One region of the Paenibacillus sp. Y412MC10 genome, then DNA from elsewhere that is predicted to be linked to it. Evidence: a T-box and tRNA genes for the amino acid it is inferred to sense, from the RefSeq annotation. Region 1 holds a T-box; the other holds one or more tRNA genes.
The links. The T-box of region 1 lies ahead of GYMC10_RS07460 (arginine--tRNA ligase). A T-box ahead of a tRNA ligase gene usually reads a tRNA of that ligase, here a tRNA-Arg.
Positions count from the first base shown of each region.

Region 2: it encodes a tRNA-Arg, which carries the amino acid that the T-box ahead of GYMC10_RS07460 (arginine--tRNA ligase) is inferred to sense. The anticodon was not compared.

Region 1 covers NC_013406.1:1,770,314-1,778,837, reverse strand. The annotation lists gene GYMC10_RS07480 (DEAD/DEAH box helicase family protein) at 408-3,209, opposite strand; gene GYMC10_RS07475 (GNAT family N-acetyltransferase) at 3,361-3,804, opposite strand; gene GYMC10_RS07470 (EamA family transporter) at 3,937-4,365, shown strand; gene GYMC10_RS07465 (class I SAM-dependent methyltransferase) at 4,510-5,274, shown strand; T-box leader at 5,333-5,558, shown strand; gene GYMC10_RS07460 (arginine--tRNA ligase) at 5,618-7,480, shown strand; gene GYMC10_RS07455 (hypothetical protein) at 7,565-8,005, opposite strand; gene GYMC10_RS07450 (GNAT family N-acetyltransferase) at 8,067-8,524, opposite strand, start outside.
Region 2 covers NC_013406.1:210,589-233,900, reverse strand. The annotation lists gene GYMC10_RS01125 (ABC transporter substrate-binding protein) at 1-1,155, opposite strand, end outside; gene GYMC10_RS01120 (response regulator) at 1,308-2,120, opposite strand; gene GYMC10_RS01115 (sensor histidine kinase) at 2,194-3,978, opposite strand; gene GYMC10_RS01110 (S-layer homology domain-containing protein) at 4,279-6,129, opposite strand; gene eno (phosphopyruvate hydratase) at 6,692-7,981, opposite strand; gene gpmI (2,3-bisphosphoglycerate-independent phosphoglycerate mutase) at 8,031-9,575, opposite strand; gene tpiA (triose-phosphate isomerase) at 9,576-10,328, opposite strand; gene GYMC10_RS01090 (phosphoglycerate kinase) at 10,408-11,589, opposite strand; gene gap (type I glyceraldehyde-3-phosphate dehydrogenase) at 11,785-12,789, opposite strand; gene GYMC10_RS01080 (sugar-binding transcriptional regulator) at 12,889-13,932, opposite strand; tRNA gene GYMC10_RS01075 (tRNA-Arg) at 14,190-14,264, shown strand; gene clpP (ATP-dependent Clp endopeptidase proteolytic subunit ClpP) at 14,427-15,023, shown strand; gene GYMC10_RS01065 (PdaC/SigV domain-containing protein) at 15,509-16,582, opposite strand; gene GYMC10_RS01060 (hypothetical protein) at 16,722-16,976, opposite strand; gene GYMC10_RS01055 (PotD/PotF family extracellular solute-binding protein) at 17,211-18,263, opposite strand; gene GYMC10_RS01050 (ABC transporter permease) at 18,329-19,090, opposite strand; gene GYMC10_RS01045 (ABC transporter permease) at 19,136-19,984, opposite strand; gene GYMC10_RS01040 (ABC transporter ATP-binding protein) at 19,981-20,952, opposite strand; gene GYMC10_RS01035 (SIMPL domain-containing protein) at 21,354-22,115, opposite strand; gene GYMC10_RS01030 (amino acid ABC transporter substrate-binding protein/permease) at 22,388-23,312, shown strand, end outside.

The DNA of each region.
Region 1 (8,524 bases):
ATGAACCCATACTTGAGTTCGTCGGAGCATATGCTTGGGTAGAACCAATTCCCAATCGGCCTGGAAGGCCGCATCCCTTCTGATGCACTATCGACATTCTACATATGAACATCATGGCCGATTCCAATACGACATACACCCTTACACGACTTTTGCGGACCGTAGGTTCGTTATTTCATCAAAAACGGCCTGATTTAGAAATTAGCGGACACCACAGCCGTTATTTAGCTAATTCACAGTCAAATTACCCTCATTTTTCATAAACAACGGACTTTGGGTCCGCTACCATACCTGTATGAGGGTTTTTCCCTCAATTAACGGCCCCTGGGTCCGTTAAGGCAGCGCAGCACGGTCCATCACACCCCATCCCATGACTCCCTCCACATTCCGCGAACACTCCGGATCCTCTACCTCCAAGCACTAACCCGCTCCGATTTCTTCACGAACATGGAGGACAAAGCCCGCGTTCGCGCGGTCAGGAGCATTTTTCTGCCTTCCGGCGTACGGGTGTAGACCAGCTCGGCCGAACCGATATGCTTGCGCCACAGCCGGACAAAGCGTTCCGCATGCTCTTTTCGACGTCCGATTTCCTCCGGCACGGCATGGTAATCCCGCCTGGTCGCAAACCAGCCGCGCGATTCGCGGTACAAAAGATAACGCGGGTTCTCGATCGGGTCCAGCACCTGCTGCAGCGAATTCAGGAAAAGCGTCTTTTCCTGGGTGGTTCCGTCTTTTAGCCAACACACGACGGCTCCCCCTTCCTCCTCCGCCCTCAACCGGTAAAGGCTTGGCTCGGTTTCAACCAGCTCCATATCGTATAGCGCCGTATACACGACCAGAGCCACTTCTCGAATGCTCCGCTCCAGCGATTGATGACGCATTACCATTTTGACGGCTTTAAATATCCAAGGACTGGATACGATCAAGGCAATAGCGATCGAGAATAGCAGGCTGAACCAAGCCGGCGCGTCCGATTGAAGCAAATGTGGCGAAGTTAACGTCTCGATGAAGGCGCCCAGCCCCAAACCAACGGCAAAAGCAAGCACGGCCTTTACCGTATGCAAGAAAATCAAAGGCTTAGGAATACGCTCCCGATCCACCGTCAGTTCCTCCGTCATGGAGCTGTGAAGGGCAATCGCCGAATTCCATCGCTCCTTCAAAAGATGCCGCTGCCTCGCCCGCTCCCATGTATCGCGGGTATAGGCGCTGATGCTTTCTGCGGTTTGGCTTTTCCGAAGATCAAGTCCCATGCGCTCCATGCCCGACTCTATGGTTTGATGCGAGATCGATAGACCGACGAGAGATCGAAATCTGCGCGCAAGCGAGCTCAAATCCTCGCCCCCATCGATTTGGGCGGTATCCACGCATGCCAGATGCCAGATCGCTCCGGTCTTATCCGGGTTCCCGCGTTGGGCTCGAATCGCCCGTCCCCGCATCTGGTTGGACAGCATGAACGAGCCTACATACGATGCCATGATCAAGGAATTGATCCCGGGAGCATCCCATCCCTCGCCCAGGAGAGCCGACGTACCGATCAGCACCTGAATGCCCCCCTCTGAAAACACCTCCGTTATAATGGCCACGATAGCCGAGCGATTTGCATCGCGAACATCCATCGTTACATAACGGCTGTCATGGGCAAGGGGACGTTCCGACAAGCGGAGGCCCCGTCGATCGGCGCAAGCCCTGGCCAAAGGCATAGCCGTCACCGGGAGCACCACAAAGGAGCCTGTCAAAATACCGATGGGCAACTCGCGATCGCCCCGTGAGCCGCTTTTCTCCGCTAGCTGCCTGCGGATCAGCTCAAAAATCGGAACAACGCCGAGCCGATGCAGCGGCTTCTCGTCGTCTGCATCCTTCGGCAGGTCCTCCTTGCGGATATAATCGGTCAAGATCACCATCCGCATGCTCTCCCCCAGCATGGAGCGCTCGAATTCAAGAATGCGGCCGATGCTGTGCAATTTCGAGACGCTCTGGACCAGCATTTTATCAATCGCAGGCGTCGATCTCATATACACCTTCCGCCGTTCAATCATCCCCAACCGGCTGAGCCTCTTATGCAACGCCTTTAACTCCGGCAGTCCGCGATCAATATGGGCGTCTTTATACAGCATGCCGCCAAGGAGCTCCTCCAGCCATTCCTCCGAAAAGTCGGGCGCTTCCTTCTCTTCCATGCCGAGCAGCTTCACAGCCTCCTTCCAGATCGGGCGATTGGCGGCTCGCAGATAGAGCACCATGCTGGAGTAATACCCCGGGGAGGATAAAATCTCCTCCATGTACGCCTCTGACCGTGTTATCCAGGGGTGATGGACGATCAACTCCGCCAAAAACTCATTACGGACCAACTCGTCTTTGACCTGTCCTGCCTGCATTCGAAATTCCCGCAGTTTAGCGGCCTCTTCATGAGTTGGTCTTGTCAGGCTGATATAATCCTGATGGGGACACAACTCCTCATGGCGAACCAGCTCGGGCACGCTGATCTCCTCGTCGATAGGGCCGCAAAGCTCGATATACCGCTGCCACTCCCTCGGATTGACATCGTATGGCGGAGTGGCCGTAAGCGCAATCTTGGTCCGCTCGTCCAGCATCTCGCACAGCTGCATGGCGCTTTGCCACCAAGACATTCGAAGATGATGAGCCTCGTCAAAAATGAGCGTATGATATCCCTGCTGCTTCAACAGTTCCAGCGCTTCTTGAGCCTCGGTGCCGTCCGTGATATCGTCCTCGCGGTCACCGTCCCTCCCGGCCGGTTCAGCCTCAGCGTCTTCCATGCCCGTATCCGAAAACTCCTGATTCTCATCACCGGTTTGGTCCGCTTGCACCCTCCCCGCGATGACCTTCTTCTTCGCAGAGGTTGACTGCCCTGCTGCACTAAGCAGGCTGTGAAGAGCTTGATAAGTTGTAATCGTAACCAATGCCGGTCGCTTGAGCGAGGTCGAGACCCACTCGGGCTGGACATCTTCGTCAAGAAACAGCTCCACCAGGCGGCTTGCCCATTGCTGTTTAATGGTGATGGTGGGAGCCAATATAATCGTCGGCCGATTAATCCGAAGCATGACCTCCAGTCCAAGCACAGTCTTCCCTGAACCGGGCGGCGCCACCAGATGCAATTGGTGATTCTTCAGATGATGGTCAAGCCCGTGGAGCACGCGCTTCTGATAGGAGCGCCAAGGATAGCGAAACGACAGGTTGCTCGGAAAATACTTCATTGACTCCTCCAGTTTAGCTGCACTCCCTTTTTCATTGGATTGGTTAAAATATACTGTCTATCGATGTTTGTTCTTTCACCCAAAGATAGGCTGCTTTTCGAAAATATTATACTTGCGATTATCATGGACTCAGCAGAGCCGATCCATGATATTACCGCAGCTGCATATGAATAAGCGGAAACGGCTTTCCGGAACCGTCGAGCTCCGAACGGCCGATCTGCACGAATCCGTATTTTTTATAAAAAGCGTGGGCCTTGGGGTTCTGTTCATTCACGTCCACTTGAAGTCCGGACCCCTTCAGCCGTTCGGCATGCCGGATCAATTTCGTTCCCGTCCCTTGGCCGTGGTGCAGGGGATCCACAAACAGCATCTCGATTTTGGAGCCGTCCAGTCCGATAAATCCAATCGCTTCCTGTTCCGTATTCAAGCATATCCAGATCTCCACGGACCTCAATGCCCCGCTTTGCATCATGCCATAATAGAACCGGATATCTTCCTCCGTCAGAAAATCGTGCGTTTGGGATACGGCACGAAGCCATAATTCCACCAGCTGATCATGGTAAGCTTCTGTATAAGCCGCGATAAGATGTGTCATTTTTCATCCAACCCTTTCCAAGTCGTTCAATCCTTTGAACATTCATGAGATCCTTCAAATTGCTCTATACTATTATAAAGGAATCCGGTACATTAATCAGAGACTTTATCTTGTCAAAAAGGAGAGGTACGCATGCCATTATGGCTTGTATACGCATTGCTGTCGGCAGTCACGGCGGCACTTGTAGCCATTTTCGGAAAAATAGGCCTGCAGAACATCGATGCCAATTCGGCAACGGCCATTCGCTCCGTCATTATGGCCCTGTTTCTGCTGGGGGTCGTAGCGGTTCAGGGGAAATTCTCGGAGCTCGGAGAAATTCTGGTTCAGAAAAAAGCACTCAGCTTTATTGTGCTCAGCGGCATCGCGGGCGCGTTGTCCTGGCTGTTTTATTTTCTGGCGTTAAAATACGGCAAAGTATCGCAGGTAGGTCCTATCGATAAACTGAGCGTGGTTATTGCCGTGATCCTGGCCTTTGTGTTTCTGGGTGAGAAGATCTCCTGGATTAACGCAGCCGGCGTTGCACTCATTGCCGTTGGCGCGCTTCTTGTTGCCGTTAAATAGTCCTCTACATAAAACCGCTGACACAGCGGCTTTTTGTTCTTTATCTTATTATCCAAACCTATAACTATTATCAAGTTTATATATTTCTAATTATAAGCCGATCATGTCACAATGAGGATAAATCATGCGTGGAGGGGTGTTGTTATGTCAGAGCAAGTATGGAAACCTTACGATTACGATCGACAGCTATCGTTTGTATCTGCTTATGGAAAAGGAGCGGCAGAGCTGCTGGCGCCTCAACCCGGAGAACGGATTCTCGATCTGGGCTGCGGAACCGGCGACTTGACTCATGAAATTTCCAAATCGGGCGCACATGTAACCGGCATGGATTATTCCAGCGAGATGATTGTACGGGCCAAAAGCAAATATCCTGGACTTCCGTTTTTGACTGGGGATGGCGAGAACTTCGAAACCGAAACGCCATACGATGCCGTCTTCTCAAACGCGGCCTTGCACTGGATGAAGGATGCTGAAGGCGTGGTACGCTCTGTTCATGGAGCCCTTAAGCCCGGCGGCCGATTCGTTGCCGAGTTCGGAGGCAAAGGGAATATTGACGGCATCTACCAAGCCTTGAAAACCGTGTTCGCCGATCTTTATGGGATCGATGCGGACGCCAGGAATCCGTGGTATTTTCCTAGTCTTGGGCAGTATGCCAGCCTGCTTGAAGCCCAAGGGTTCCGCGTGCATCTCGCCCATCATTTCGACCGTCCCACGCGATTGTCCGATGGCAAGGACGGCATAAAGTTTTGGCTGCTGCATTTTGGCGATTGCTTTTTTGCCGGATTCTCGGCTGAAGCGAAGGACGAAGCGATCGCTCGTATCAGCCTAGCTGCTCAATCGACGCTATGGCAAGAGGATGCTTTCTACGCGGATTACCGGCGCCTGCGAGTATTTGCAGAAAAGATTTAGCCATTTGGGGGTTGCTTTTCAAAATAGAATGGTTATAATATGAAAAAACTTAAGAATATTATTTTCGTTGATTGGGAGAGTAACTGCACTTGACTTTAGTCCAAGCGAGCCGGGATGGTGGAAACCGGTACAAAGTCGGCCGTGAAGCGGACCCAGGAGATGGCCTTCCGAAGCAGCATGCTGTAGGGAGCCCCGGCTTACGCCGTTATCGTATGAAGGTGGTTAGACCCTTGCGGGGTTTAACAACAAGAGTGGTACCGCGAGCACAAGTCCTCGTCTCTTTAGGAGATGAGGGCTTTTTTGATTTTCCGAGTCGTTTTATATTATCAAAGGGGGATTTACCGTGTTAAGTCATAAGATTATTTCGAGCCTTCAACAAGCCGTGAACCAGGTCTGCGAAGCTTACGGCACCAAACTGCCGGAGTCCACTCCGATCCGGATCGAGCAGCCTGCCAGCATGGAGCATGGGGATTACGCAACCAACGTTGCGATGCAGCTTGCGAAGGTGCTCCGCAAGGCTCCCCTGCAAATCGCCGAGCTGATCCAAGCCGAGCTCGAGCAGGACGCATCCTACAAACAACTCGTCCGCTCGACTGAGATTGTCGCTCCGGGCTTTATGAATCTGCGCATCGATTGGGAGTATTGGGCGAGCCACCAGTTTGAACTGCCTCCGGCAGCTAACGAAAAAATCGTCATTGAGCACACGTCCATCAACCCGAATAAGTCCGCCCATATCGGGCATCTTCGAAATTCCTGTATCGGAGATACGCTCGTGAGATTGATGAGGAAGCTGGGTTACGAGGTCGAGGTGCATAATTATATCGACGACCTGGGCAATCAGCTGGCCGATACGGTGGTCGGCTTGCTCCACACGCCCCTGACGAAGGAGCATGCCCGGTTCGGCGATTACTGCTGGGACGTGTATTCAAGCACCAATAAAGCCTACGAAAGGGAGCCGGGGCTCGTTCAGCATCGGACCGAGGTTCTGCACGCATTGGAAGAGGGCAATCAGAACCTTTCCTGGATTGGACTGCTTGTTGCCGAGCGAATCGTTAAGGAGCATCTTGAGGAGATGAAGCAATTCGGCATTGAATACGATCTGCTTGTATGGGAGAGCAGCATTGTTAGGGAGGGATTCTGGGCGTCCGCGTTCGAGCTGTTAAAGAATACCCCGCTTTTCCATCAGGAAACCGAGGGTAAACTTGCAGGCTGTTGGGTGCTCAAGCAATCAGGAACTGAAGCCGGAGACGAGCCGGAATCGGACCACAGCATCGATAAAGTGCTGGTGCGCTCCAATGGCATCCTGACTTACACCGCCAAAGACATCGCCTACCACTTGTGGAAATACGGCGTGCTTTCCAATGATTTTGTATATAAAAAATTCACCGACGAGGTTTGGACGACGAGCTCGCACGGCGAGGAGCGTACTTATGGCAAAGCGGACATGGTCATCAACGTCATTGATTACAGGCAGCAGTACCCGCAGGCGATGGTGAAGCAGGCTTTGGAAGGCTTGGGCTTCCAACAAGAGGCTGAGAAGCTGCGCCATGTCAGTTACGGCGTCGTCTCGTTAAGCCCTTCCGCTGCAGCGGATCTCGGCATCGATACTTCCGACGGTAAGGCATCCTATGCGATGTCCGGACGTCAGGGAATCGGGATCAAAATCACCGAGCTTATTCATCAAGTAGCCAAGGTCATCGAGGACACCCGATCCGATAAAAACGGTTTGTCCAGCCATGCGATCGCAACCGCCTCCATCCGTTACTACCTGCTTCGCTTTGCACTGCAAACCGAGGTGGTGTTCGATCTGAAGCAGGCCACTGAAATATCGGGGAATACGGGGGTGTATTTGCTCTATTCCTACGCGCGTGCACTCAGCGTTCTTAATAAAGCTCGAGAAGCCGAGGTTACGCCGTCTGTGCCTGCCCGGTTCCCTGCCATGGAAAAAGCGGAACATGCGCTGCTGCGGCATATCAGCACCTGGTATGATACCTTATATTCCGCCGGAAGGGATCTATCTCCTAGTGCCATTTGCAACTTCACCTATGAGCTGTGCTCCCTGTTCAACAATTTTTACTCGGCATGCCCGATTCTGAAAGCAGCGGAGGAAATGCTCCAATTCCGCGTATGGCTCACTTCCTTATTCAAGAACACCCTTGGCGAAGCGCTGGAGGTGCTGGGTTTGCCTACTCCGAGCCGGATGTAAATTCACTCTGATGAATGAGCGGATCATGCCTAATAAAAAAGCCACCGTACTATTATGTTGATCAAGTACGGTGGCTATCTTATCTTATTGCAACCCTCTGACGGTCAATCTGACCTGAACGCCGTCTGCCGCCGGCTCTTCCTGCAGGGTCCAGTTGACAGCCAGCGCTTCCCTCAAGCGAGCCAACTGCTCCTCCTGGAGCTTCAATCCTTCGATAATGCCCTCGCCCACGCTAAAATCGGATTCCGAGCTGATGCGGAAGGCTTCCTCCAGCCAGATCTTCAACCCGTTGCGGGTATTAAACGTAATTTGGTACCCCTCGCTAACGGCTTTCTCCAAATCTTCCCCATGCTCTTTTGCGTAAGAGAATAATTCCTCATAGTGAAAATGACCGTTATTGGCGATTTGGAATCTCTCTGCGTCTCCTGAGCGCACAGCCTCCAGCAGATCGGAAGAAGTCAGCCCCGATTTTCTGGCATGCTCCAATAGAATGGCGGTATTCTGTGATATTTTAGTAAGCTGCATGCTCGATGCCTCCTCGATAGGGTTTGTAAAATATTTTTTCTTCTATTATAAGACCAAATGGCTAGGATGTCAGACTCTTCTCAAAACATAAACTATATTCGCACCCGATGTATTCGCCAAACGGTTCAATCTGGGCATACCCCAGCTTCTTGTAAAAGTGAACGGATTCCTTCTGCGGTTCGCCTGTTTCCAGGCGCGAGAAACGATAGCCCCGCTTCTTCGCTTGTTCTTCCAAAAAGAGCAGGATCCGGGAAGCTATTCCCCTATTCCGGTAAGGGACATCCACGAAAAACCGTTTAATTTCAACCGATTCTGCATCCAGCGGCCGGATGGCTCCGCAGCCGACAGGCTGGCCATCATGGTAAGCCACCACGAATAGAGTTTCGTTTACTTTGGGATCGGCCAGATCCAGCCCGAATATGCCTTCCGCCGGGTATAACGTCGATAAGTAATCGTCCAGCTTCGCGATGAGCTCCTGAAGATCCTTGTGAGTCTCTCTTACCAAAGTCATAGTGATAT
Region 2 (23,312 bases), 1.6 Mb from region 1:
GGAATCCAGGTCATACGTGTCTTTCTTATCGCCGAGCAGGTTATTTAACGCCTCTTCCTGATCGGCGTCCTTCGAAGCCGGCAATCTTCCGCCCGCGGCCATAGGAGCCATGCCTCCGTCCGCATACCACTTCAGGAATTCCCAAGCTTCCGCTTGTTTTTTGGATTTGGCATTAATGGAGATGTAATCACCGAGGCCGCCCCTTGTCACGTAACTGTCCGCACTGTCCGTTAGTCTTGGCACTTGAGCGAACGCGATAGTGAAGTCGCGCGGGAAATCCGTAAAGTTATTCGAACTTCGCAGCAGCCAAGCCCCGATATTCAGCATAGGCACTTCCCCGCTCAGGAACACTTGCTCCACCGGCATTTTGGAAGTCAGCTGCTCTCCAAGCGGCGGCGTGGTCTTGTCATCCTTCATCATGACGTTCAGGGTTTCCAGCCATTTTTTGACCAGCGGGTGGTCCAGATTCGAAGTTCCGTCCGCCTTGGTGTACCCCTCTTGCGATAACACCGAATCAATCGGATCGACGAACGGCTCCATATTTTGAATAAATCCGTAGTTATTGCCGACTTTGAGCTTCTTGGCATATTCGCGCAGTTCATCCCACGTCCAGTCCTTCGGAACGGGCAGGCCGGCCGCATCAAGGGCATCCTTGTTCAGCGCGACAAAGAAGGCGCTTTTCGTGGTCGGCATCCCGTAATACTTCCCGTTGATTTTCCAGCCTTCAGCGTCGGGCCCCATTTTCTCGTCGATATTGTAATCGTCGAATTGGCTCAGATCCAAGGCCAAATTGGACTCCACCCGTTTGGACGTTTGGGAAAGCGTGTAATTCACGAACAGGTCGACATCCTGCCCTGTAATCATGGCTGTATCGAGCTTCAGGTTCCCGTCATCGTCATTGACGTAGCGGACATACTCGACTTGAATATCGGGATGCTCGGCATTCCACGCGTCGATGACCTCTTGCGGTCCGGCCTCCGGCGGTACGCCGCCCCACATGGTTAGTTTGACCGGATCGCCGGATGAAGGCGCTTTCGAATTGTCCGTTCCTTGTCCCTCATTCGCGGATGATGCGGTTTTGCCGCCGCAGCCTGCAAGAAGACCCATTAGCAATACGCCGATGAGAAGCATCGCCCATCCTTTTTTATTTCTCACATTAGAGACCTCCCCAAGAATCATATTGGTGTGATGCACTCTCATCGTAGCAGGGAACGGGAGCCGCTTTTAAGCTACATATCCATTCAGATCATGGAACAAAACGATGGAATTCCTGTTTCGGCGAATCCTATGCCTTGCATAGAATCGTTCTATTTAGCGTCTTTGCCGTGTTGTCTGTATTTGCTCGGCGTGAAGCCGGTCAACCGCTTGAATATTTTAATAAAATAATTGTCGTTCACGAACCCCACCCGAAGGCCGATCTCGTGAACAGGGAGGTCGGTTTGAAGTAAATACGCGATGGCCTTATCCACCCGGACCTGGTGCAAATAATGAATCAAGGTGCGTCCGGTCTTTTTCTTGAAGAGCGCGCTGACGTAATTCTCGCCCATCATCACGTAGCCCGACATCGATTTTACCGTAATGTCCTGCTCGTAGTGCTCATGGATGTACTGCAATATTTTCTGTACTTCCGGGTGCGTCGTGATTTCCTCGGGGGAGGCATGATGCGCCGGTTGTGGCGGCACCGTCTCCGTGGACGCGACCGGAATTGAAACAGGTTGGCTTGGGTTCGGGCTCGGGTTACTCTTGGTCAGCTCGGCATTCATTTTGTGCAGCGTCTCCCTCAGCGTATTCACGCTCATCGACAGCTTCAGGATATAGTTGGATGCCCCGTATTCCATCGCTTGCCGGACATACTCGAATTCACTCATGCAGGTCAGCATCACGAACTTCGAGGCATACCCTTCCTCCCGGGTTCTGCGGAGGAGCTCCACGCCGTCCATCTCCGGCATCACGATATCGGTCAGCACGAGATCGGGCGGATTGCTCCGGATCATCTCCAGCGCCTCGGCGCCGTTGCCTGCCTCTCCCGCCACCTTGAATCCAAGCTCCTCCCACGCGATGATCTCCCGCACGGACTCTCGCACAAACACCTCATCCTCCACCAGCAGCACCTTCCACATAGGTCTCCCCTCCTCGAAGCTTTTTAAAATCCGAATCCAAGCCTACACAGGCCAGAAACGAATAATCTGCCCGTTATGATGAAATCAAGTGATCGTTCTGATAAGGCGTTGAGATTAACAGCGGGATAGAAAATCGAATCCGCGTTCCCCGCTCCGAAGATATAATCTCCATGCTGCCCTCTTCTTTAAATAGCAGCCGCAGCAGCTCTTGCACATTGTTGAGACCGATACCCGGACGTTTACGCATTCCGCCCGCCTGCCGGGACTGCTCCATGCCGACGCCGTTGTCCTTGATCTCCACCGCCAATCGATTCGGCCCCTCCCGGGTAACCGTAATTTCAATGAGACCCTCCTGCTCCGACAGCGGCCCGATTCCGTGTATAATGGCATTCTCCACGAGCGGCTGGAGACAGAGCTTGGGTACAAGCGCATAGAGGATGTCCTCATCATACGCAAAGGTCACGTCAAAACGGTGATTATAACGCACCTGCTGAATATGGACGTAGGCCTGCACCAGCTCGATTTCATCCTTCAAATGCACCAGATCCTTCTCCGTATTCAGGCTCGCCTCCAGCAGCTTGCCCAGAGACAGTGTGATATTCGTGATATCCTCATTCCCGTGGCGAATGGCACTCCACTTGACGGTATTTAGCGTGTTGAGCAGAAAATGGGGGTTCATCTGAGCCAGCAGCATATGAAAATGCACCGCTTCCTTCTGCCTTTCCTCGGCCTTCAATCGCTGAATCAGCACATCCATGTCGTTGAGCATGGAATTGAACGTCTGCGTCAGTTCCAGAATCTCGCCCCGGAACTTGTGCTCCGGCAGCCGGATTTTCAGATTGTTGCGGACAACCGCCTTCATCTTATTCTGCAAATGGGATAACGGCCGGGTAATCGTGGCGGCAATAATGAAGGTCATGATGAGGAAAGCGCCGGTCAGCAGGAAAAAGGTCATGAAATATTGGCGCTTCAGCTCCTCGATCTCGTTAAAGAGCACCGTCAGCGGTATCCGGTTCACGATATACCAATCCAGCGATTCCACGTAAATGTAATTCACCAGGGTGTTGGAGGCCTTATCGATAAAATACTTCTGCCTGGGCTCGGCCGCAATCCTGGCTTTCACCTCGCCGGTCAGACTGCTGTTCAAGATCGATTGGGATACGTTCTCCCCAGCGCTTGTAATCAAAAAATACTCCTGTCGCAGCGTCGACTGCTTCAATACCGATTGAAACCAGAAGGAGTAATCGATGCTGATCCGGGCCATGCCGTACGGCTTGTTGCGGGGAGTTTCCATGTAAGCGTACAGCGACAGCAGGTAAGGACTCGTCGAGATATCCCGCAGCACGTAGTTGGCATCACTCGAAACCCAATGATACGACACGCCCTCCATCTGATCCCTATCAAAGCCAGGGTTGTCCCGAAGCTTCCTGTAATCGAGCGCCTCCCTGGGAGAATAAGAAGTGTAAGCGTTGCCATAAAAGTCGAGAATCGTGAAGTAGACCGACGGATTATATAGGAAAAAGCTGTTGTTCAAATTTTTGAACTTCTCCTCCATCAGGTTTTTGTTCTCGAGCCCCTGCCGCTGCCCGGGATGGGTCAGCACGGAGGCCACCGTCGAATCCTGCTCCAGAAATATCAGCGTTTTGAAGGCTACGCTCAACTGATCCTCCAGCGTTCGATACATCTGCTCCAGCTGGCTGTGGCTTTGCTGGCTGATTTTCTCCTGGACCAAGGTCTCGATCCGCTGGTAGTTGTACAAATTCAAAATGCCGAAAGGCAGCAGTATGACCAGAACGAACGCGGCAAACAGACGGTATTTCAGCTTGTGTGGAAACAGGGATCGTATTCGGTTCAGCACCCTCCCGCACTCTCCTTTTCGCTCGCTTGTTCTTCAATTATATCAGCACCGGTTCGCTTGAGAATGGCAATGTCTGAAATTGCATGGATATGTGCGGTTGATGCTGGGCGCAGGCATAGTGGATGTGTAGATTTGTTCTATTTTTATCAGACAAAAAAGACCAAACTCTCCGAGAGAGCTTGGTCCTCATCGATTGCATCAACGCATTTCGTGCTCAAGCGCGTTAACGATCACGCCCGCTAACGTCGAGGTCAGCCACTCTCGATCATGCGTGTTGCGTTTGATATCGAATTTAAGGACTTACTTTTCCATCAGCATTTCAAAGCAATTTAGCAGCAGCACATACGTCTGCTCGAAGGTGAGCTCCCCTTTCGGGTTGAACTGATTCTTGGCCATGCCGTTCATTAAAGAGAGGTTAGTCGCTTGGTATACTTGTTCCTTCGCCCATGGCGAGATGCTGCTGTCGTCCGCAAATCGAGAAGCCGAAACGGATCCGGTTGATGCCGGTCTGCCTTTCAGTTCATTCGTCTTGGCATACACCTGAAGGATCAGCGCGGCAGCCTGTTCTCTGGTGATGGTCGCTCGCGGCGAGAAGGATTGAGGCGATGTGCCGTTGATGATACCGTTTTGGCTTGCCCACGTCACGGTCCAATCATCGACGTCCTTAAACGGGGTCTTAACGTCGGTGACATCCTTATATAGATCCTGTCCCAGCATGGTCTCGATCATATGTACCGCCATCTCCGTAAACTCCACCCTGGTGATCGGCTGCTGATAGGATCGGTCAAACGGCCAGCCGATAATGCCATTCGCTTTTGCCTTCATGTAATCCGCTTGAGCCCAGTTACTCACTTTGCCATCAGCCGGACCATCATTCACGTTAACGTAGACCCGGCTTCTTGACTCCAGATAATCATTGACAGAGATCCATGTCGATCCCTTGCCTACGGCTTTGACCTTGCCGTTTGCATCAATCTCCACGATCCGGTTATCTCCGCTTTTGAACGTATTGCCGCTGGTCTGCAGTCCGTCGGTGAGGCCCATTTGAAGGGTTTCCCCCTTTTGAAGCTGAATATCGTAGCGGGCCAACAAACCAGGCATCATTTTGAAAAACGTCGTGGTGAACTCGACCTGTGCCGCGCTTCCGGAAGCGGTATATAGACCCGTGATCTGAACGGTGAAGGCATCGTCCGACGCAAAATCGCCTATGCCGTCAGGCCTAAAAATGACGGCAAACGGCACGCCGTAATAGCTGGTCTGCACATTGAAATATTTGCCCGATTTATCGTTGTCGCTTTTGTCAAAGCTCCACTCTTTCCCGTCCCTGACACGGGTCAATTTCACTTGAATCTGATCCGTTCTTGTCCGGTCATACTTTTGCGGGTTCAACGACACCGACCATGGATCGTTTGTCTTAAAAACCTCTTCCGGAAAATATCCTGCAGACGGCCAGGCGATGTAATCATACTGAACTTCGGAAGCCGGGCGGCCCTTGTCCATCGAGTACATCGACGCATAGGCAACGTTGTTGGCGTTATGTACCATGCCGAACATGGTCTGTTTCATCTCCGGATTGATGATCCACCGGCGGTGTCCGACGCGGTCGATATTCGTAGTACCGCTATCCGCCATATAACCAAGGACATTGTCATAAAAGGTCGGGCTGCCCCCGTAAAGGTTGCTTGTCCTCGCTCCTTCCTTCGCTGAAGCGTACAGCGAATCGTCCATGCCGGCCGGCATGGTTGGATAATGGCTCAGCTTTTGATGCAGAGCGTTTACTAGCGCTGCCGCCTGCTGCTGCCCTGCAAGCGAAGGGTTGGCTGTCACGTCATCGGGCAGGCCGGATAGGTATCTTACAAAGTTGACGGCGCGAAGGCCGTCCTCGATATATTCCGGTTTTATCGTCCCTGCCTTATAGGGTACGGCGACGCTTGGCGATTCCATGTAAATTCGTTCAGGCCCCATGTAGGATGTGCCAGTATCCATGGGTTTGTACTGCTGCCATTTATTCAGGATATCCTGCTTCGTTCGATCTCCCGTCAGCTGCTGAACGTCAGCCGCATGGGCATCGGGGGCCGATAAGACTGCTGCGATCAGCATAGCCGCAGGCAGAATCAGCCATTTTCTCGATCGTTGGAGTGATCGTTTCATAGATTCAAGCCACCTTACTTCTAGTATTTTTCCTATAACTTCCGTCTTCATCATTATAACGGCAAATATAGGAAACTTGAACTATAAAAAGATAGGCTTGTAGATCTACTAGAGTATCCCGGCCGTCGCACAGCCTATTCCATTCCAGCTTCCCGATTTTAACAGCGACCGGAGACGATATACGCACCGCCCCACGGCACGATAACAGAGTGTGCAGCCTTCGATCTCTTCTTCTCCCACGCCCAAAAGCCCGGCTCATGTGACTTCACAGAGCTGAGCTTTCTTCTTTGCACTGCTATGAAATACTCACAATCGGCTGCACGCCTCCCCCCCTGCTCAGGTGCGTATATCGGTGGAGGAGCAGCGCGTTCGCCTTTAAAATCGGGAAGCTTCCCCAGCTTATCCCATTCCAGCTTCCCGATTTTAACAGCGACCGGAGACGATATACGCACCGCCCCACGGCACGATAACAGAGTGTGCAGCCCTAACCCCGCAGATCTCAAATGAATGCAAAAAAGCCCAGCTCCCTCTAAAACAGGAGCCGGGCTTTCTCTTATTTCAATTATTTTTGCTTCAGGTTGTAGAACGACTTCAAGCCGTTGTATTGAGCAAGCTCGCCCAATTGGTCTTCGATGCGAAGCAATTGGTTGTATTTCGCAACACGGTCGGTACGGGAAGGAGCACCCGTTTTGATTTGACCCGCGTTAGTAGCCACTGCGATATCAGCAATCGTGCTGTCCTCGGACTCACCGGAACGGTGGGAGATGACAGCCGTGTATCCTGCGCGTTTTGCCATTTCGATCGCATCGAAAGTTTCAGTCAATGTACCGATTTGGTTAACTTTGATCAGGATGGAGTTACCGATACCCTCGTTGATGCCTTTTTCCAGACGCTCCGTGTTCGTAACGAACAGGTCGTCACCCACGAGTTGAATTTTGTTACCCAATTTCTCGGTGAGCAATTTCCAACCTTCCCAATCGTCCTCGGAGCATCCGTCTTCGATGGTTACAATCGGGTATTTGTCTACCCAAGAAGCGAGCAGGTCAACGAATTCTGCCGGCGTGAAGGATTTGCCTTCGCCTTCCAGAACATACTTGCCATCTTTGAAGAACTCGGTGGAAGCAACGTCCATACCCAGCAATACATCTTCGCCTGGCTTGTAGCCGGCTTTTTCGATCGCTTCGATGATGGAAGACAGTGCATCTTCGTTGGACGTGAAGTTAGGAGCGAAGCCGCCTTCGTCACCAACCGCCGTGTTCAGGCCTTTGCCCTTCAGAACGGATTTCAGGTTGTGGAAGATTTCAGCGCCCATGCGAAGAGCTTCTTTGAAGCTAGGTGCGCCAACAGGCAATACCATGAATTCTTGTACGTCAACGTTGTTGTCCGCGTGAGCGCCACCGTTCACGATGTTCATCATAGGCACTGGAAGTTGTTTGGCGTTGAATCCGCCAAGGTATACATACAGCGGAAGATCCAAAGCATCAGCAGCAGCGCGAGCTACAGCCATGGATACGGCCAAGATGGCGTTCGCACCCAATTTGCCTTTGTTTGGCGTACCGTCCAAAGCGATCATCAGCTTGTCGATGCCGAGCTGGTCCAGAGCGTCCATGCCGATCACTTCAGGAGCGATGATTTCGTTCACGTTCTCAACGGCTTTCAGAACGCCTTTGCCCAGGTAACGGGATTTGTCGTCGTCGCGAAGCTCAACAGCTTCGTGAACGCCAGTGGAAGCGCCGGATGGAACGATAGCGCGACCGATTGCACCGGATTCCAGGTATACTTCAACCTCTACGGTTGGATTGCCGCGGGAGTCAAGGACTTCGCGTGCATATACATCAGAAATAATAGTCATGTGTATAGTCTCCTTTGAAATGTTATGTTTATGTTCCATTATGAACTACTTATTTACGTGCTGCAATCATGGAGGTTCCCGTCATCTCGTCAGGCTTCGGCAGCCCCATCAGATCAAGAATCGTTGGCGCGATGTCGGCCAGAATACCGCCTTCACGCAGCGTTACGTTCTCATCCGTTACGATGAACGGAACCGGGTTCGTGGTATGCGCGGTAAATGGACGGCCATTCTCATCGAATACCATGTCCGCATTTCCGTGGTCAGCCGTAATGATAACCACGCCGCCTTTGGCAAGAACGGCATCCACCACTTTGCCAACGCACTCATCGGTGGTTTCTACCGCTTTAACGGTAGGCTCCAGCATACCGGAGTGACCAACCATGTCCGGGTTCGCGAAATTCAAGATGATCGCGTCATGCTTATCCGCTTCGATTTCTCTCACGCAGGCATCCGCCACCTCATAGGCGCTCATCTCCGGCTTCAGATCGTACGTCGCCACTTTCGGCGAGTTGATCAATACGCGCGTTTCGCCTGGAAGCTCAACATCGCGTCCGCCGCTGAAGAAGAACGTCACGTGCGGGTACTTCTCGGTTTCCGCAATGCGAAGCTGCTTCTTGTTGTGCTGAACCAACACTTCGCCCAGCGTGTTGTCCAGATCCTTCGGCTTGTAGGCGACGAAGCCTTCCACCGTCTCGCTGAACAGCGTCAAGCAGACAAAATGCAAGCTTTGCGGGAACTTCGGTCCGCGATCGAAACCACGGAAATCTTTGTTCGTGAACACTTGTGACAGCTGGATCGCACGGTCAGGGCGGTAGTTCAGGAAGATGACGGAATCTCCGCTCTCCACCAGACTTACCGGTTCTCCCGCGCCATTTACCATGACGGTCGGCTCTACGAATTCATCATAAACCGATTTCTCGTAGGATTCGGTGATGGCTTTCAGCGGATCCGTATATTTAGGGCCTTCGCCGTACACCATCGCACGGTAAGCCTTCTCGACGCGGTCCCAACGCTTGTCGCGGTCCATTGCGTAGTAACGACCGGAAAGCGTAGCGATTTGGCCAACCCCCACTTCCTCAATCTTCGCAATCAGATCCTTAACGAACTGCTTGCCGCTGTCCGGTGCCACGTCGCGTCCATCCATGAAACCATGGATGTATACGTCATGGAAATCTTCCTTCTTGCAAAGATCCAGCATCGCAAACATGTGCTCAATGTGACTGTGAACGCCACCGTCGGATACCAGCCCGTACAGATGCAGCTTCTTGTTGTTGTTCTTGGCAGCGCGAACGGCTTCCACCAGCGTTTCGTTCTCGAAGAATTCTCCTTCGCGAATCGACTTCGTGATGCGGGTCAAATCCTGATACACGATCCGGCCTGCGCCGATGTTCAAGTGACCCACTTCGGAGTTCCCCATTTGACCTTCCGGCAAGCCTACGGCTTCGCCGCAAGCGGTCAACGTGGTGTTCGGATATTGCTTCAAATACCGGTCGTAGTTAGGCTTGTTCGCTTGAGCGACCGCATTGCCCACCTCGGTGTTGCGAAGCCCGAAACCGTCCATGATGATCAGAGCTACGGGTTTTGGAGCAGACATTTACTTCGCCCCCTCAACGAGTGCGATGTAGGAAGCCGGTTGTAGACTTGCACCACCAACGAGCGCGCCGTCGATGTCGCTTTGTCCCATATACTCCGCTACATTTTCAGGCTTCACGCTGCCGCCGTATTGAATGCGGACTTGGTCTGCAACGGTTTCGCCGTACAGGCCTTTAACGAGTTCGCGAATATAGGCGATGACTTCATTCGCATCCTCTGCCGTGGAGGATTTGCCCGTTCCGATTGCCCAGATTGGCTCGTAAGCAATAACGACATGAACCGCTTGATCAGCAGGAACACCTGCGAACGCTGCTTCCGTTTGTACTTTGCACACGTCTTTGGTTTGGCCGGCTTCGCGTTCTTCCAGCTTCTCGCCAACGCATACGATCGGAAGAAGACCATGACGGAATGCCGCATGTACCTTCTTGTTCACGATCTCATCGGTTTCAGCAAAATACTGACGGCGCTCGGAATGTCCAATAATGACGTAGTCCACGCCCAGGTCTTTCAGCATCAAGCCGCTGATTTCACCCGTAAAGGCGCCATTGTCTTCGAAATGAAGATTTTGTGCACCGATTTTGATGTTCGTGCCCTTTGCCGCTTCAACCAATGCAGGAAGATTGGTAAACGGCGCGCAGATCACGCTTTCCACGCCTTCTACTTCCGCTTTGCCTTTCACATCTTCAATAAATGAAGTTGCTTCCGGAACAGTTTTGAACATTTTCCAGTTACCAGCTATGATAGGTGTTCTCACACGATTCACTCCTTTATTCCCCCGAAGATTCTCCAGGGTCCAAACTTCATCCACTTGCTATCCAATGTAATTCCTCATTCTATTTATCGTTCAGTGCCACAACACCAGGAAGTGCTTTGCCTTCCATGAACTCAAGAGATGCACCGCCGCCTGTCGAGATGTGATCCATCTTGTCGGCAAGGCCGAATTTCTCCGCTGCTGCAGCCGAGTCGCCGCCGCCGATAATCGTGTAAGCTTCCGTTTCCGCACAGGCCTGTGCCACTTCACGAGTACCGTTGCTGAACGGAGCGATTTCGAATACGCCCATAGGACCGTTCCACACGACAAGTTTGGAGTTCTTGATCACTTCTGCATACTTGGCGCGAGTCTTAGGACCGATGTCAACGCCTTCCCAATCGGCTGGGATGCCGTCGATATCAACGACCTTGGTATTCGCGTCTGCGCTGAATTCGTCCGTAACGACGATATCTTCCGGCAGGTAGAAGTTTTTGCCCAGCTCTTTGGCTTTTTCGATGAAACCGAGTGCCACATCAAGCTTCTCTTTATCAAGCAGAGATTGACCGATTTCATGGCCTTGAGCTTTGAAGAACGTGTAAGCAAGTCCACCGCCGATGATGACATTGTCAGCAAGCGTAAGCAGGTTGTCGATCACGTCGATTTTATCCTTAACCTTCGATCCACCGATGATGGCGGTAAAAGGACGGTCCGGATTCGAAAGGGCTTTGCCGAGAACGGACAGCTCTTTCTCCATCAACAATCCCGATACGGCCGGAAGATGATGAGCAATCCCCTCTGTCGAAGCGTGCGCGCGGTGAGCAGCACCAAACGCGTCGTTCACGAACAGATCGGCCAGCTCAGCGAATTGCTTCGCAAGTTCCGGATCATTCTTCTCTTCACCAGGGTAAAAACGAACATTTTCAAGTACGAGCACATCGCCGTTTTGCAGCTTCTCGACTTGAGCTTTAACGGCTTCTCCTACCGCTTCATCCGCTTTGGCTACCGGTTTGCCGAGCAGTTCCGACAGACGCTGACTCGCCGGAGTCAGGCGCAAAGATTCTACGACCTCTCCTTTGGGACGACCCATGTGGCTGGCCAGGATGACTTTCGCTCCTTGCTCCACCAGATACTTAATCGTCGGCAAAGTCTCGCGAATACGAGTGTCGTCTGTAATTTTACCATCTTCGAGCGGTACATTGAAATCGACGCGGACAAACACCCGTTTGCCGCTTACTTCTACATCACGTACACTTTTCTTGTTCATCTCCACGTTCCTCCTAAGAAAACTATTCTCCTCACCGACAGCATGCAGTTGCTCTCGTATCTCTCTCTATCGTCTAACCAGCGCCCGGATTCTTATCTATTCTTCCCAGTGCTCTGGCATGAAAACAAGGAAAAACCATGAACCAAAGAGGAGACCCGTGAACGGAACTCCTCTTCGGTTGAATGGCTAGATCAATTACAGACCTTTGCTTGCGATGTAAGCAGCGAGGTCAACGACACGGTTGGAGTAGCCCCACTCGTTGTCATACCAAGAAACAACTTTCACCATGTTGTCGCCAACTACCATCGTGGAGAGCGAATCGATAGTGGAAGAAGCTGGATCGCCATTGTAGTCGCTGGATACAAGCGGCTCTTCGGAGTAGTTCAAGATGCCTTTCAGCGGGCCTTCAGCAGCTGCTTTCAGCGCTCCGTTTACATCTTCAAGGGTTACGTTTTGGGACAGCTCAACTACGAGGTCCGTTACGGAAACGTTCTTCGTAGGTACACGCATAGAGTTACCATTCAATTTGCCTTTCAATTGTGGCAGAACGAGGCTAACCGCTTTAGCAGCACCTGTTGTGGAAGGAATGATGTTTTCAGCAGCTGCACGAGCACGACGCAGATCTTTGTGCGGCAGATCAAGCACTTGCTGGTCATTCGTGTAGGAGTGAATTGTAGTCATCAATCCTTTAACGATACCAAAGTTCTCGTCAAGAACTTTTGCAAAAGGAGCCAAGCAGTTCGTCGTACAAGAAGCATTGGAGATGATGGTGTGGCTAGCAGCATCGTATTTGTCTTCGTTAACGCCCATAACGATGGTGATATCTTCGTCAGTAGCTGGAGCGGAGATGATAACTTTCTTAGCGCCGCCTTTCAAGTGAGCGGAAGCTTTGTCTTTCGCTGTGAAAATACCAGTGGATTCTACAACGATTTCAACGCCGTACTCAGCCCAAGGCAATGCTTCAGGGTTACGCTCAGCGAATACTTTCACTTCGCGGCCGTTGACAACGAGTGCGCCTTCTTTAGCTTCAACAGTTGCATTCAGTCTGCCATGAGTCGTGTCATATTTCAAAAGGTGTGCCAGCGTTTTTACGTCCGTCAAATCGTTGATTGCCACGATTTCAACTTCGCTGTTGTTCAGCGCAGCGCGGAATACGTTACGTCCAATACGTCCAAAACCGTTAATACCTACTTTAACCATGAGTAGTTCCCTCCATATTTGTAAAATTTATATATTCAAGATTGGCCGTTAAGCCAATCAAGACAACAAAAATGAAAAATCAGTTGTACGCCCGCGGACTCAGATGCCGGCGTCAATTTCCTTCTCGACTTCCAATGCCGCGGCTTCATCCGTAACGAGAATGTCCTCGTGCCCGAATTTCAGCACCGCGTGAATCGCTTTGCCCTTGCCTTGCCCTCCAGCAATGCCGATGATGGTCTCCGTCCGCATAATATCCTCAAGCCGGAGTCCAAGGGTAAGCATTTTGTGGACAACTTCGCCATCTTCGCTGAAATAATAGCCGAAGGATTCCGCGATCGCGCCATCTGCCTGCAAGTTCCGGATAGAGCCTTCATCCAGCTTCCGCCGTCTGGCCATCTCCATGGCATCCCCGATGCCGTGAATAATGACGCGGCTGCGCCTGATCACATCCACGATCTCTTGGATGTGCTGATCCTGAACCAACGATTGATAAGCATCCTCGCTGAGCAGATCCGGAACATGAAGCAATCGGTACTCAGCCCCAACGCGCTTAGCCATTTTGGAAGCAATGGTGTTCGCTTGAATCTCCATGCTCTCCCCGAGGCCGCCACGCGCCGGCACAAACCAAGTGCTTGTCAACGGTTCGCCGCCAGGCAAAGAGGACATCTGCTCTGCCACTTCGGCGAGCGTGGAGCCGCCTGTTACGGCAATCGTATCTCCATCCTGGACAAAGTTAAGCAGCGTTCTTGCTCCGGCCCGGCCAAGCTCACGTTTGACTTCCGGAGATGACTCGCTGTCACCGGGAATAATGACCACTTTACGAAGCCCGTAAGCCTGACGAATCTTCTCTTCCAGTTCAACCAGTCCGAACAACTCATTCATGACCGGTTCCAACTCCTCCAGCAAGCATATCCCTGAGCCGCTGATCCGCATGCCGAGCGTTTCAATCTCGATCAGCCCTTGCGCTTTCAGAAGATCAGTCTCTGCTCTGAGAACACGCTCGGTCATCGATAACGATGAAGCCAGTGTTCTTCGGCCAACAATTCCGGACAACTTGATCTGATGAAGGATGGTATACCTTCGTTTAAGAGTGTCCATCAGATCCGGCAGAAGTTGCTCTTGTATTTCTAATAGGTTACGCATGCATTCCACTCCTGCAAACTTCGTCTCGGCTCTCCTACCTGGTCGTAAAATGTCCCAGTTAAACTTTTTAAGTCCCACCCTTATTCTAACCAATAATCATGCCGGTTGCAAGTGTCCGAAAGTATATTTCTCTACCCCAGGCATTCTTATACATTATGGCCAACTACCGGCTCGTCTATATAATAGGAACAAAGTTTTGTCCGCTATTGTATTTTTGAAATAGATGCGGTATAATCAACTTCGTTGCTGATTTTTGTGCGCCCGTGGTCCAATGGATATGACGTAGGCCTCCGGAGCCTGAGATCGAGGTTCGATTCCTCGCGGGCGCGCCATTATAACATTTATTCTCTATACTGATTACCCTAAAGTGCCCATAACGGCTCTTTTTTTTACTCAATAGTTTGACTTTCTTTGACTTTTTGATTTAAATTGTTTATCATGTGGGTAATACGGTAACAGTATTTATATGAGGTACTTAAGAGGAGGTTTTCCACGTGAGTTTTATACCTATGGTCGTTGAACAAAGCAACCGCGGTGAGCGGGCGTACGACATCTATTCCAGATTGCTGAAAGACCGCATTATCTTCCTCGGCTCCGACGTAAATGACGTGGTCGCCAATTCCATCATTGCCCAAATGCTGTTCTTGTCGGCTGAGGATCCCGAGAAGGATATTCATCTTTACATCAACAGCCCTGGCGGTTCCATTACCGCAGGTATGGCGATATTCGATACGATGCAGTTCATCAAGCCGGACGTCTCGACGATCTGTGTCGGCATGGCTGCTTCCATGGGCGCATTCCTGCTCAACGCAGGCGCTAAAGGCAAACGTTACGGACTGCCTAACAGCGAGATTATGATTCACCAGCCGCTCGGCGGCGCACAAGGTCAAGCCACGGATATTGAGATCCGTGCCCGCCGCATTCTGAAAATGCGCGACAAGCTGAACCGCATCCTGTCCGAACGCACCGGCCAACCGCTGGAGCGCATCGAGAAGGATACTGATCGCGACTACTTCATGACGGCTGACGAAGCCAAAGAGTATGGACTGATCGATCAAGTACTGGAAAACACACCGCCGCAAGGCTTATAAAAGAAATGAAGTAAAGGGCAGGCGCCGTTATCCGGTGCCTGCCTTTTCTTATCCTCTGGATTCATTGAAAACTTCGAGTACTAAATAGTGAGAGTATCCCCTTCGGTCGCTGTTGAAATCGGGAAACTGGAATGAATTGAAAAAGGTTGTTTCCCGATTTCAAAGGCGAACGCGTTGCTCCTCCAAGGATACTCTCACTTCGGTACGATTTTTTCAATAAAACATAAAGACGGTAAGGCCATCCCCCTCCTAAAAGGCCTGTCTTAACTTGAGGGGAGGGGAAAAAGGGTACGCCTATGGTGAGATACACAAAAAAACCCCTTGATCATAGGGCGCAGGAGTATATGCTCCACGCTCAATTGATCAGGGGATTTATCGCAACGGGTTCCAGCACAGTGTTACATCAGGACAGCATCATGTATCTAAACAAGCTATAGTATGAAATTTAATGATTACAGTTTACACAAACCGCCTATCATATACTCTTACTTCCACTCTTTCAGCTTCAGCTCAAACTCAGGAAATCCATAGGCATAGGCGGTGTACTCATAAAGCTGGAAGTACAGCACCGCCGCGTTATCCTTCACGTAGAAGTCGGCATCGGCAGGCACTCCCTCAAAACCGCCGAGGTAACCTCCCTCTTTCTTCATCTTGCTCAGCACAAGGTTGTTCAGCTTCTGCTTGTTCTTGCCCTGCATGTTAATGAAATCGCCCAGCTTCATTTGCTTGCCGTCCTTCAAGGAGAACGTGAAGCTTTTACGGAAGGTCATGCCATGGGCACCGCCGGTGTACGAATAATCATACGCCGTAATGCTCAGGATGTCGTTCTGGTTGTAATGGACCACGAAGTCACCGCTGAATTCGTAAGGGAAACTGGATTCCGACGGCGGGAATTCCTCGGCGTTTCCTTCCGCACCGGTGATTACGCCGGACGCATTTTCTTTCAACACTTTGTTGATTTCGGCTTGGACCTCTGCATTATCGAGTCCGCTGATTACAGGATAATTCACAACAGCGTCTACGCCCTGAATATTCTTCTTGAGCGCAACCGATTTAATGGTAATGTCATTCAGCTTCTTCTGTGTCATGCTCAGTGTTTTCAAGGAAGGATTCCATTGTCCCTGAATGCCCATGTATTCGCTGATCGTTTTGAACGGCAGATACAGACGTCCATTGATGATCTGTCCGCCAGGCTCGCCGGCATACGAACCGTTCACCAGAATGCCGATCTCGCTTGCAGCATACACGGCGGCGCTCAGCTTGTTATAGCCGTTACCCAGTGTATACGTGCGGTTTTTGGAATCATATTTAAGAGGCATCCCCAGACCATCCCGCAAAGCGGTAGCTGGCACATAAGTTACCCCATGCAGCACTAGACCTTTTTGTGACAAGGTTTTGCCGTTCCATTTCAGTACAACTTCATTCTTCGACGTTTTTTGGCTGGCGGAAACGGGTGCCTTAGCGGCGCTTGCATCGATGACCTGTCCGCTCAAACCAAGACTACCAAGCAGGACACTAGTTGCAATTAATGATGCACATACACGAAATTTAGGATTCATATCAGAATTCCACCTTTGTTAAATTAAGTTTCCGTTAGTTGTTAATCTATTACCCTTAATCATTATAAGGAAAGCTTTCAATGTATTGGTAACAAAGTGAATGACAATTTTGACTCCATGCCATAGGACCTATACATTCTCATGATTCTTTCCGGACGAACGCCGCTGCGCTAAGAAACACACCGAACAAGAGAGCACTTGAACCCGCAAGCAGCAGTAGTTCACTGCCTTGGACAACGTAAGCAAGAAGAATCAAACCGATGCCAACGAGTGCACTGTGAATGCTCGTCAGCAGCAGATGCAGCGCGCTTTTCCTGAAAAAATTCAGAAATAAAACAGCCGCGATGCCTGCAACAATCAAAGCAATAAACCCCATGCTCGTCAGATCACTCAAGCTGCTTCTTCCTTTCCGGGATACCCCATTTATAAAAAACGGGCCTAAACGGTATACAACCTCCTTATATATAACAACGAAAAGGATCCTGAAGTTGTGGTGGAATTCCTGAAAATCGGCCAATTCTTCCCACTTTGGGACTAATGTCTCATTCTGCTCTGCAAAAAAAAGAGCCCATCCCCTTTAGGGGACAGGCTTCCTTTATTACAAAAAGATGAAGAACCGAAGCTTATATTAACGACCGCTCTTCAGTTCGGTCCATAAACGATCATAGACGGAGAGCGAGTCACCGACATTATCGAGCCACTCGGTACGGCCCAGCTCCTCTTCCGTCAGGTTGATCATCGTATTGGCGCGGTATTCCTCGCTATGGAATTCCATTGCTTTGGTGTTCGGATTGCTGTATCCGATAAATTCATAGTTTTTGGCGCTGACTTCGGGCTCCATCATGAAGTTGATGAATTTCTCGGCCAGCTCCTTATTCTTCGCACCTTTAGGAATCGCGTAGTTGTCCGAGAATATGGTCGCTCCTTCTTCAGGCACCACGTACGCTACATCCGGATTCTCCGCCGCGATGAACGCCGCGTCTCCGGACCAAACCGTGGCAATCCAGCCTTCCTCCTGAATCATCTTCTGCTTAATATTGTCCGTATCAAACGCAAGGACATTCGGCAGCAGTGTCTTCAGCTCATCGGATGCAGCCGTGATTTCCGCCTCATCCGTGCTGCTGTTGGATTTCCCTTGCTTTTTCAGCGCCATGCCGATCATTTCCCGGTTGTCGTCCAGAAGCAGGACTTTGCCCTTGTATTCCGGATTCCAGAGGTCTTCCCAGCTGTTGATTTCGTCCTTCACATACTTCTTGTTATATGCAATTCCCGTTACGCCGGACGTGTATACGATCGAATATTTATTGCCCGGGTCATAAGACGGATCTTTGAAAGTATCCGTAATATTGACGAAGTTCGGGATATTATTCATGTCAAGCGGCTCAAGCAGCTCCGATTCAATCATCGTTTTGACCATATAATCGGACGGCTGAATGAGGTCATAACCGCTGCCGCCAGCCTTGATCTTAGCCAGCAGGTCTTCATTGTTCGCGTAGTTGTCGTAGGTTACCTTCACGTCGAACTTCTCCTCAAAGTCCTTCAGCACCTCCGGATCGAAGTTATCCGCCCAGCTGTAAATATGAAGCGTCTCCTTATCCGAGCCGCAGCCGGCCAGCAGTCCTACAGACAATACCGCAACCATGCCTGCCGCCAGCAGGCGGGTCCATCTTGATTTTTTCAATTCAATATCTCCTCTCTTTCCACTTGCATGTTTTAGTTTTATATCGAAAAAAGCGTTTCTATCGCTTAGATCGGTAATGTTTTGTGTTTCTTCTGCCCATTGCCGCGGTTAAGAATATATTGGGCTAACAGGATCAGCGTGATGCTGACCAGTATGAGCAGCGTGCACAGCGCGTTGATCTCTGGCGAGATGCCGCGTTTCACCTGAGCGTATATATAGATCGGCAGCGTTGTTGAGCTTGGGCCGGCGACGAAAAAGCTGACCATAAAATCGTCCAGCGACAGCGTGAAAGCAATCAATGCGCCGGAGATAATGCCCGGTGCAATCTGCGGCAGCGTGACGTGCCGGAACGTTTGCCAAGGCGTGGCGCCCAAATCCTGGGCCGCCTCATCCAGCTGTTTGCCCATGCCCGACAATCTGGCCGTTACCACAACATACACATACGACAAGCTGAACGTGATATGTGCGATGATCACCGTTGTCTTGCCAAGCGGCATGTTCAGTTGACTGAACAGCACCAGCAGCGACAGCCCCATAATAATATCCGGAATAATGACCGGCAGATACAGCAGGCCATTCATGCCGCTGCGGCCTTTACGCCCTAAATTCCGAAGCGAGAGCGCCGCTGCGGTCCCGAGCAGGGTGGAAACGATCGTCGAAATGACGGCCACCGTCAAACTGTTCATCAGCGCTTCCATCACGTGCCGATTCTGAAATAACGATACATACCAATCCATCGTAAAGCCTTCCCAATTGCCGCTAAGCCGCGTATCGTTAAAGGAATAGATGATAATCATGACGATGGGTACATAGATGAAAGCCATCATAAGGAAAGAGTGAACCCCGAGCAGCGGGTGATTCTTCTTTTTCACTTATCTCCCCTCCCCTACGCGTTGATGGCGGGCTTGCATGGCCCGGTTAAAGAGCAGGATCAGCACCAGGGACGTAATCACAAAAATAACCGATAACGCCGCTCCAAAGGGCCAGTTGCGCGCACCCAGAAACTGCTGCTGAATGATATTGCTGATCATGGAGGACTTGGCGCCTCCCAATATATCCGTAACGACAAACATCCCGGAAGTCGATACATAGACAAGAACCGCACCCGTCATGATGCCGGACTTGCTCTGTGGCAAGGTAATATGCCGAAATGCCTTCCATCTGGAAGCGCCCAGATCGCTGGCCGCATCCAGCAGACGTTTGTCCATCTGCTCCAAGGCCACGTAAATCGGCAGCACCATGAACGGAATGAAGTTATACACCATCCCGAGCAGTACGGCGCCGTACGTATACAGCATCTGAATCGGCTCGTCGATCCATCCCGCCCACAGCAGCAGGCTGTTTACCACGCCTTGCGTCCGGAGCAGCAGAACCCACGCATAGGTTCGGATCAAAAAGTTGATCCAGAACGGAACCGTGATCAGAATCAATCCCCAGGTTTGGATACGCGGGGAAGCGTTGGCTATATAATAGGCCAAAGGATAGCTGACTAACAAGCAGATCACCGTAGTCAGCAGCGACAGTACCAAGGTATCCCAGTAGATACCCAAATATAATGGATCAAAAAAAGTCTTGTATCCTTCCAGGCTGAAGGAAAACACGACATTCCCGAGCGAATCCCGCGAGAGAAAGGAAATGCCGACCACGATCAGCATCGGAACGATCAGGAACAGGGATAACCACAGCAGCACCGGAGTCAACAGGAACCTTGATTTCCTCATGGCCCGATGATCACCTCATCCTTGGCGTTCCAGTTCACCCCAACCCGTTCGCCAACCTCCCACGGATGGTCATCCGAAATATCGAGGGCAATCGTGACCTTCATCGGCTCATCGTCCAATTGGACCAGCAGCTTATGAACGCTGCCGAGGTACTGCACATCCTCAATCACGCCGCTCTTCTTGGCACCCGACTCCCGCTGGGGAATGAGTTTCTCCGGCCGTACGGCAAAAAGCCCCTCAGGCGAGGAGAAGACGTTATTCTCCCCTACAAACGTGGCGGCAAACAGCGTTTGCGGTCTCGCATAGATCTCGCGCGGCGTGCCGATTTGCTCTACCCGTCCATGGTTCATGATGACGATCCGGTCTGACAGCATCATGGCTTCCTCTTGGTCGTGCGTTACATATACAAACGTGATCCCGAGCGTCCGCTGCAAATGCTTGAGCTCGGACTGCAGGTTCTTCCGCAGCTGCAAATCCAGCGCGCCGAGCGGTTCATCCAGCAGCAGCACCTTCGGCTTGTTGGCGATGGCGCGCGCAATGGCCACGCGCTGCTGCTGTCCGCCGGACAGCTGGTGCGGGAAGCGTTCCCGCAAGGCGGTCAGCTGCGTCATCGCAACAGCCTCGTCCACGCGCTCCTTGATGAGCTGGCGCGGCATTTTTTTCATTTTCAGTCCAAAAGCGATATTATCTTCTACGGTCATATGCGGAAACAGAGCATAGTGTTGGAATACCAAATTCAAATCCCGCTTGTTCGCAGGCATATCCGTCACATTCTGACCCGCCAGCCATACCTGTCCTTCGGTCGGCTGCTCGAATCCTGCTATCATTCGGAGAATCGTCGTTTTGCCGCAGCCGCTGGGGCCCAGCAAAGTCAGGAATTCCCCTTCTTTAATGGAGAGCGACAGCGGATGCACGACCGCTTGTCCCTGAAAATGCTTCTCGATCTGGACAAGTTCAATCACATGCATCAACCCCTTCTTCAAAATGTGACCTGTTCGTTTCCATGTGTACATCCTATTACCAGTATGCACAAAAACGTTCTCCACTAAGAAGAAACGGTCCTACTGCCTGTTGTGCTCAGGTTGGCAGAATCCGTTTCTTAAGGGTGGAGGCGGTTAGAAATCTCTACTAAGAAAAAAAAGCCATATCCATGGGTATGGCTTTAAACGTTAGATCAAAGTTCAGTTTTTCGCATATTCACTATACCTCGTTTTCCCCCTATACACAACACTTTTCTGTGTATTTCGACAGGGGAAGGGCCGGATATGGCACCGGAAAATGGTATTTCATTTTTTAAAAAGACATGCTAAAAAAACCGTTCACCCGATAAAGGTGAACGGTTTTCTGTATGCTGCGTCGATTACAGCGACTATTTCAGCTGGTATTGCACGTACAGCTGCGTCGAGATTTTGATCTCGCCCGGCTTCACGGATGTGTTGGCGCCCGCGTCCGCTGCAACGGATTGTGCTTCCATCTGCATTTTTTCGAGACCGTAGATGGTATCTACGCCAACGGAACCTTCAACAATGTTCAGCACGATGCCCAGCTGGCGCTTGGAGGCTTTTGCCATCGCTTGGGCCTTCAGGTCTGCATTCGCCATCGCCTTATCAATTACTTGAGCTTCGAAGGCATCACGATTCTCAACCGAGAAACGGGCGTTGCCGATGGAATTGGCACCGGCATCGGATGCTGCATCGAGCAGGTCCCCGACTTTGCTCAGATCGCGAAGCGTAACTTCCAGGGAATGATAGGCGGTGTAATTTTTCACTTTACGTCCATTCTCATCGGAGTACGTATAGTTAGGCTGTACGTAGAACTGCTCGGTTTTGATATCCTTGTCGTCGATCTTCCAGGTTTCTTTCAACAGCTTCGTAATCTTATCCATTTTCAGCGCATTGCTCTTCTGTGCGGATTTTGCGGTTTCCGCATATGATTCTGCCCCGATGGAAAGATAAACGATATCTGGCTTCACCGAGATCTCGCCTTTACCAAGTACGGTAAGAAGGTTTTGCTGTGCTGCCTCCGCCGCGTGCACCTCGGTTGCTCCGCTCAACCCGACCCAAGCCGTGCTGCCAGTCAGCAGTGCGCCTGCAATCATGATAGAACCTACTTGTTTGACCCATCTTTTCATCTTTGTCAGCCTCCTTCGATATTGGCATCGCTGCCATGCTTGCCTTACCCTTCTAACGTGAGGGCATTGGTAAATGTTGCATCCGAATCGGAGCGTTTTGATATTTTTCTTGTAATAAATTTTTTACGCCCAATTCATTGGTATTTCTAGGCATGATTGGCTATTTAGCCAAATAAGATACCGAATGAAGCCGGAAGCTGCTGTTTAACATGGAAGCCTTAATGGGTAACTAACTTACACGGTGTTAAGAACAGGAGGTCATTATGAAATCATTGCGTGTATTCTACGTGTTCATGTCACTGCTGCTCCTCATGGCCGTTGGCGTTCCCTATGGATCGGTAAGCGCGGCGGGAGAGCCAGCCTCCGGCAAAACCTATCAGATCGGAACGGACGTTACGTTTGCCCCGTTTGAATTCCAGGATGCGAGCGGCAAATTTGTCGGCATCGATATGGATCTGCTGGATGCGATCGCGAAAGACCAGAACTTCAAATACGAGATCAAGCCGCTCGGCTTCAATGCGGCGGTTCAGGCGCTGGAAGCCAATCAGGTGGACGGCGTCATCGCGGGCATGAGTATCACGGATGAACGGAAGCAGAAATTCGATTTTTCCGATCCCTATTTTGATTCGGGCGTTGTCATGGCCATCCGCCAGGACCAGGAATCCATCAAATCCTATGAGGATTTAAGGGGGAAAAAGGTTGCTGTCAAAACCGGTACGGAGGGCTACAGCTTCGCGGAATCCATATCCTCCAAGTACGGCTTCACCATCGTGCCTTTTGACGATTCGGCCCAAATGTATGACGATGTCAAAACCGGCAATTCCGTTGCCTGCTTTGACGATTTTCCCGTACTCGCTTATGGAGTGGAACAGAACAACGGTCTGAAGATCGTTACGGAGATGGAGCCCGGCGCCTCCTACGGATTCGCCGTCAGCAAGGGACGGAACCAGGAGCTTCTGCAGAAGTTCAACGCTGGTTTGGTGAATCTGAAGGCAAGTGGAGAGTACGATCGCATTAAGGAAAAATATATCGGGGAGAATGCCGTAAGCGCACCGAATCAAAGCCGCTGGGGACTAATCGTGGAGTCGCTGCCTTCCCTGCTGAAGGGCCTTGGCAATACGCTGCTGCTGACCATCGTGTCGCTGTTTTTTGCGTTTTTCTTAGGGCTGATCTTTGGTTTCATGAAGGTCGGTCGCA